Tolumonas auensis DSM 9187: one gene and its partner. The protein of the gene in region 1 interacts with the protein of each later gene in a pairwise test. Links are inferred from orthologs where the notes say so. Each region holds a gene or a part of one and is shown in the gene's direction. Other genes may lie near its edges.

Region 1 (3,135 bases):
GAATCAACGGAGACTCGAATGGCCTGGAATGAGCCTGGAAACAATAATGACAAAGACAAAGATCGAGACCCCTGGAAGAACACAGGGAAAAGTCAGATCCCGCCTGATCTAGATAAACTGCTGAAAAGTGTCAGGGAGCGATTGACCGGCACATTTGGTGGTCAGAGTTCAGGCGGCAGTACTGGTCTTATTATTTTTGCTTTACTGGCAGTTGTGATTTGGATCGGTAGTGGTTTCTATACTATTGAAGAAGCTGAGCGTGGTGTCGTGCTGCGTTTCGGTAAATATCACGAAACAGTCGATCCCGGTTTGCGCTGGAAATGGACCTTTGTCGACAAGGTGATACCTGTTGATGTGGAATCTGTTAAGTCCATGCCATCTTCCGGGTTTATGCTGACGCAGGATGAAAACGTTGTCCGTGTCGAAATGGATGTGCAATACCGTGTTGTTAATCCGCGTGAATATCTGTTTAGTGTGACTGATGCTGATAACAGCCTGCGGGAAGCGACCGACAGCGCATTACGCTATGTTGTGGGTCATACCAGTATGGATGATTTGCTGACCCGGGGACGTGAGAAGGTTCGTCAGAATACCTGGCAGGTACTGGAAGAAATCGTTGAACCTTACCGCATGGGGCTTGCCATCGTTGATGTGAACTTCTTGCCGGCGCGCCCGCCGGAAGAAGTTAAAGATGCTTTCGATGATGCTATTTCTGCTCAGGAAGATGAACAACGTTTCCTCCGTGAAGCAGAAGCCTATGCGCGTGAAACAGAACCAAAAGCGCGTGGACAGGTTAAGCGACTGGAAGAAGAGTCTCTGGGCTATAAAGAGCAGGTGGTATTAAGAGCTACCGGTGAAGTTGCCCGCTTTAACCAGTTATTGCCGGAGTATATTGCAGCACCACAACTGACGCGTGAACGCTTGTATCTGGACACGATGGAAGAGTTATATCAGAAGACAAATAAAGTGCTGATTGATGTTCCTAAAGGAAACAATAATGTTATTTATCTGCCTCTTGATAAAATGAATGCAACACAGACAAACACCAGAAAAGACAGTATGACCCCGTCACTCTCTTCGACTGTAAATAATACGCAGTCAAATACACCTACAGAGAATGACAGCGGCACTGATAGCGTAACTGACAGTCAGCCTTTACGTGATAGCAGCCGTACGAGCGGGAGATACTAATGAAAAATTATATTCTGATTGGTTTGGCTGCCGTAGGCATGCTGGCATCTTCTTCACTGTTTGTGATTGACGAAAGCCAGCGCGGTATTGTCGTGCAGTTTGGTAAAGTCATTCGTGAAGGCGATAGTGATATTCCAAAGGTATATGAGCCTGGCTTACACTGGAAATGGCCTTTCATTGATGATGTCCGTAAGCTGGATTCCCGTATTCAGACATTGGATGGACAGGCTGATCGCTTTGTTACCTCTGAGAAAAAAGATCTGATTATTGATTCTTATGTGAAATGGCGAATTGAAGATTTCTCCAAATTTTATCTGGCAACCGGCGGTGGTAGCCGTGTTCAGGCGGAATCTTTGCTGAAGCGTAAAATCAACAACGGATTACGTTCTGAAATTGGTGGCCGTACTATCACTGATATTGTATCTGGTCAGCGTACTGAGGTAATGGAGGATACATTACGTCAGATGGCCCGATCTTCTGAGCTGGGTATCAAAGTTGTTGATGTGAAGATAAAACAGATCAATCTTCCGCTGGAAGTATCTAACTCTATCTATCAGCGTATGCGGGCCGAACGTAATGCAGTAGCACGTGAACATCGCTCTCAGGGTAGAGAACAGGCAGAAATGTTACGGGCTACTATCGATCGCCGTGTCACCGTCATGATTGCGGAAGCAGAGCGTAAAGCGCGTGAGACCCGCGGTCAGGGTGATGCTCAGGCAGCTAAAATTTATGCAGAAACATACCGGAAAAATCCGGAGTTGTTCTCATTCCTGCGTAGTCTGGATGCTTACAAAAACAGCTTCAATAGTGGTAAGGATTTCATGGTCCTGAGTACCGAAAATGATTTCTTTAAATACCTTAAAAACTCACAGCCAGTGACTGCAAAATAAACGGTTATACAGTAAGAGGGCGGAAGCCCTCTTTTCTTGTCAGCAAATTTCTTAATTAAACTTCGCACAAGAGCATTTCTGCTCTGCTCAAATTTTGTTAGAATCCTTTTTTAACCACACTTCAGACAGAAAAAAATGGGTCAAAGCGTTGTTATCTTAGGCACCCAATGGGGTGACGAAGGGAAGGGTAAAATTGTCGATCTGCTGACCGACAAAGCCCAATTCGTAGTACGTTATCAGGGAGGACACAACGCCGGTCATACCCTGGTTATCGATGGTAAAAAAACCGTTCTGCATCTGATTCCGTCAGGCATTTTGCGAGACAACTGCAAATGTATTATCGGTAATGGTGTTGTTCTTGCTCCTGATGCTCTGTTGAAAGAGATGAATGAGCTGGAAAGCAGCGGTTATCCTGTCCGTGATCGTCTGTTCTTAAGCGAAGCTTGTCCGCTGATCCTGCCTTATCACGTTGCATTAGATAAAGCGCGTGAATTGGCTCGCGGCAATAAAGCGATTGGTACTACAGGTCGTGGTATCGGTCCTGCTTATGAAGACAAAGTTGCCCGCCGCGGTCTGCGTGTCGGTGATTTGTTCAACATGGACACTTTTGCTGAGAAACTGAAAGAAGTTATGACCTATCATAACTTCCAGCTGACTCAGTTCTATGGTGTTGAAGCCGTATCTTATGAAGACGTTCTGGCAGCAGTAAAAGAATATGCATCATTGCTGATCTCTATGGTCGTTGATGTAACTGAGATGCTGGATCAGGCCCGTAAACGTGGCGATAAGATCATGTTCGAAGGTGCGCAGGGTACTCTGCTGGACATCGATCACGGTACTTATCCTTATGTGACCTCATCTAATACTACTGCTGGTGGTGTTGCTACCGGTTCTGGTTATGGTCCACGTTTCGTTGAATATGTACTGGGTATTGCCAAAGCCTACACGACGCGTGTTGGCGGCGGTCCATTCCCAACAGAACTGTTTGACGATGTCGGTGAGAACCTGTGTGCCAGAGGCCATGAATATGGTGCAACCACTGGTCGTAAACGTC
Region 2 (3,766 bases), 140 kb from region 1 along the record:
GCATTGGTTTCGCGGACAATCGCGTCAACGATCAATTTCTTGGTTTCGCGATCAGCGGCAGATACTTTAACCTTGATTAGCTCATGGTGGTTTAGTGCCGCATCTATCTCGGCCAGCACACCTTCAGTCAGTCCATGCTGTCCCAGCATGACAACTGGTTTCAGATCATGAGCCAGTCCTTTCAAATATTGCTTTTGTTTGGTTGTTAAATTCATGGCACTATTTCTTCTTTATTAAATATTGAAAACGCCACATTTTAACCCCATCTACACTTTAATACTAATAGGGTTCGTTCCCAGAGTCGTTTACATGAGTAAAAAGAAGCGTACCGCCAGCTCAACACGTTGGCTAAAAGAACATTTTGATGACAAGTATGTGCAGCAGGCACAAAAACAGGGGCTGCGATCCCGTGCTGTATTTAAAATTGATGAGATTCAGCAAAAAGACAAATTGATCAAACAAGGCATGACGGTCGTAGATCTTGGTGCCGCTCCCGGAGGCTGGTCACAGTTCTGTGTTGAACAGGTCGGACCTCATGGCAGGGTGATAGCATGCGATATTCTACCTATGGATCCAATCGCCGGCGTAGATTTTCTACAGGGCGATTTCCGTGAAGAGGCAGTATTAAGTGCATTGCTGGGACGGGTTGGCGAACAGAAAGTGGATATTATTCTTTCTGATATGGCACCCAATATGTCCGGAACTCCGGCTGTGGATCAGCCACGGTCGATGTATCTGGTGGAACTTGCGCTGGAAATGTGTAAACAGGTTCTGGCTGCCAAAGGCAGCTTTGTGGTAAAAGTGTTTCAGGGTGCTGGTTTTGAAGAGTACCTAAAGGAAGTCAGATCATTGTTTTCTGTGGTCAAAATTCGTAAACCTGATTCATCACGATCCCGTTCGCGGGAAGTCTATATTGTGGCTACAGGTTTCAAACTGTAGTAACCTGAAACTATCTTAGCCATCAATTGCGAGGTTAGAGAATTGAGTGATATGGCGAAAAACCTGATCCTGTGGTTAGTTATCGCAGTAGTACTGATGTCATTGTTCCAGAGTTTTAGTCCCAGTGATAACTCAGGACGGCAGTTGGATTATTCCAGTTTTGTCCGTGATGTGGCACAAGATCAAATTCGTGAAGTGCACATTGATGGCAAGGTAATCAATGGTCAGAAGCGTGACGGTGAGAAATTCACGACTGTTATGCCGATGCAGGATAATCAGCTGATTAATGATTTGCTGAATCATAACGTTCGCGTTGTTGGTGATAAACCTGAAGAGCCTAGCTTGCTGGCAAGCATTTTCATTTCCTGGTTCCCAATGCTTCTACTGATTGGCGTATGGGTATTCTTCATGCGTCAGATGCAAGGCGGTGGCGGAAAAGGCGCCATGTCTTTTGGTAAAAGCAAAGCGCGGTTGATGGGTGAAGATCAGATCAAAACGACTTTTGCTGATGTCGCAGGGTGTGATGAAGCTAAAGAAGAAGTGAAAGAGCTGGTCGATTATCTGCGGGATCCATCCCGGTTCCAGAAACTGGGCGGTAAGATACCTAAAGGTATCCTGATGGTCGGTCAACCGGGTACAGGTAAAACTTTGCTGGCAAAAGCGATTGCTGGTGAAGCTAAAGTCCCGTTTTTCTCCATCTCAGGTTCTGATTTCGTAGAAATGTTCGTTGGTGTCGGTGCCTCCCGTGTCCGTGATATGTTCGAACAAGCGAAGAAAGCATCTCCGTGCATTATCTTTATCGATGAAATTGATGCAGTAGGTCGTCAGCGTGGTGCAGGTCTTGGTGGTGGTCACGATGAACGTGAGCAAACACTGAACCAGATGCTGGTTGAAATGGATGGTTTTGAAGGTCACGAAGCTATCATTGTGATTGCGGCAACTAACCGTCCTGATGTACTTGATCCTGCATTACTGCGTCCGGGCCGTTTTGACCGTCAGGTTGTTGTTGGCTTGCCGGATGTCCGTGGTCGTGAACAGATCCTGAAAGTTCATATGCGCAAAGTGCCACTGGGTGATGATGTTGATGCATCACTGATTGCTCGTGGTACACCGGGTTTCTCCGGTGCCGATTTGGCCAACCTGGTCAATGAAGCCGCTCTGTTTGCTGCACGAGGTAATAAACGTCTGGTTAGCATGGCTGAATTCGAGCGTGCGAAAGATAAGATCATGATGGGTGCCGAACGTAAGTCCATGGTGATGTCTGAATCAGAAAAAGAGATGACGGCATATCATGAGGCAGGTCATGCCATCATTGGTCGTCTGGTACCGGAACATGATCCAGTCTATAAGGTATCGATCATTCCTCGTGGTCGTGCCTTGGGTGTAACCATGTATCTGCCGGAACAGGATCGTTGGAGTCATTCAAAGCAGTATCTTGAGTCAATGATCTCCAGTCTCTACGGTGGCCGTTTAGCCGAAGAAATTATCTATGGCAGTGAAAAGGTAACTACCGGCGCATCAAATGACATTGAACGTGCCACTGAATTAGCCAGAAAAATGGTGACACAGTGGGGGATGTCTGATCGGTTAGGTCCAATGCTGTATGCAGAGGAAGACGGTGAAGTTTTCCTGGGTCGGTCAATGGCCAAAGCGAAGCATATGTCTGATGATACGGCTCGTATTATTGATACCGAAATCAAACAGATCATCAACCGTAACTATGATCGCTCAAAACAACTGTTATTAGATAACATGGATGTTTTACATGCGATGAAAGATGCGTTGATGAAGTATGAAACCATTGATGCACATCAGATTGATGATCTAATGTGCCGCAGAGAGGTGCGGTTACCTGCGGATTATGAGCGTGATTATAATTCGCAGAACGGCGGCGGTGCAGCTACAACAGGCACTGAAAGTAACTCTGCTAATAACGACAGCAATAATAGCTCAACACCTTCTGATACCTCGCATTAGTATTGTTTAGCATTAACCCCAGACAGTTAGTCTGGGGTTTTTTTATTGGAGAAAAATGATGATATTGACTGGCTGTGGACGTGATCTGGATCTGTCGCAACCAAGAATCATGGGGATCCTGAATATAACTCCAGATTCATTCTCTGACGGTTCTCATTTTAATCAACTGGATAAAGCCCTGTTTCGAGCAGAACAGATGGTGGCTGAAGGCGCGGATATTATTGATGTTGGCGGAGAGTCAACCCGGCCAGGTGCAGCTTATGTGTCTGAACAGGAAGAACTGGATCGTGTTGTTCCGATCATTGAACAGTTGTCCCGTAAACTGAATGTTATGATCTCTGTCGATACCTATAAGCCAGCAGTTATGGCAGAAGCCTGCCGTGCCGGTGCTCATCTGATTAATGATATCAAAGCATTACAGGAAGAAGGTGCGCTGAATGTTGCTGCTGCAAGCGATGCACTAATCTGTCTGATGCATATGCAGGGCGATCCGGAAACCATGCAACAGCAACCAGCTTACACAAATGTGATCACTGAAGTGTCATCCTTCCTCAATAACCGGGTGAATGCTTGCCTTCAGGCCGGCATCTCAGCTGAAAAGCTGATTCTCGATCCTGGCTTTGGGTTTGGTAAAACATTAGAGCAAAACTATGAGCTGCTGGGCCGAATGAAAGAATTAGATTTTCAATATCCGGTCTTGGTTGGCATGTCACGCAAAAGCATGATCGGAAACTTTCTGAACTGTTCTGTTGATGAGCGATTATCCGGAAGTATTGGTGCGGCACTCTATGCACTTACGCAGGGCGCGCGTATTATCCGTGTTCATGATGTACGGGCTACCCGTGATGCG

What was found. Proteins that work in one complex are often made in the same cells at the same time.
Region 2: the proteins of hflC (region 1) and ftsH interact in binary tests that used the Escherichia coli proteins (3 or more experiments, as listed by UniProt). The link is inferred for Tolumonas auensis DSM 9187 from one-to-one orthologs.

The regions. Positions count from the first base shown.
Region 1 is NC_012691.1:2,607,043-2,610,177, reverse strand. Bases 137-3,135 are described here. They hold hflC (protease modulator HflC), read left to right. Parts: upstream 137-1,190; coding sequence 1,191-2,081; downstream 2,082-3,135. Other genes in these bases: TOLA_RS12105 (adenylosuccinate synthase), read left to right, coding at 2,217-3,135; hflK (FtsH protease activity modulator HflK), read left to right, coding at 137-1,191. Also shown: more of hflK, read left to right, coding at 19-136.
Region 2 is NC_012691.1:2,470,482-2,474,247, reverse strand. What follows is about bases 517-3,448. They hold ftsH (ATP-dependent zinc metalloprotease FtsH), read left to right. Parts: upstream 517-981; coding sequence 982-2,916; downstream 2,917-3,448. Other genes in these bases: folP (dihydropteroate synthase), read left to right, coding at 2,975-3,448; rlmE (23S rRNA (uridine(2552)-2'-O)-methyltransferase RlmE), read left to right, coding at 517-939. Outside these bases: ribosome assembly RNA-binding protein YhbY, read right to left, coding at 1-215; more of rlmE, read left to right, coding at 310-516; more of folP, read left to right, coding at 3,449-3,766. UniProt on the Escherichia coli protein: Acts as a processive, ATP-dependent zinc metallopeptidase for both cytoplasmic and membrane proteins. Plays a role in the quality control of integral membrane proteins.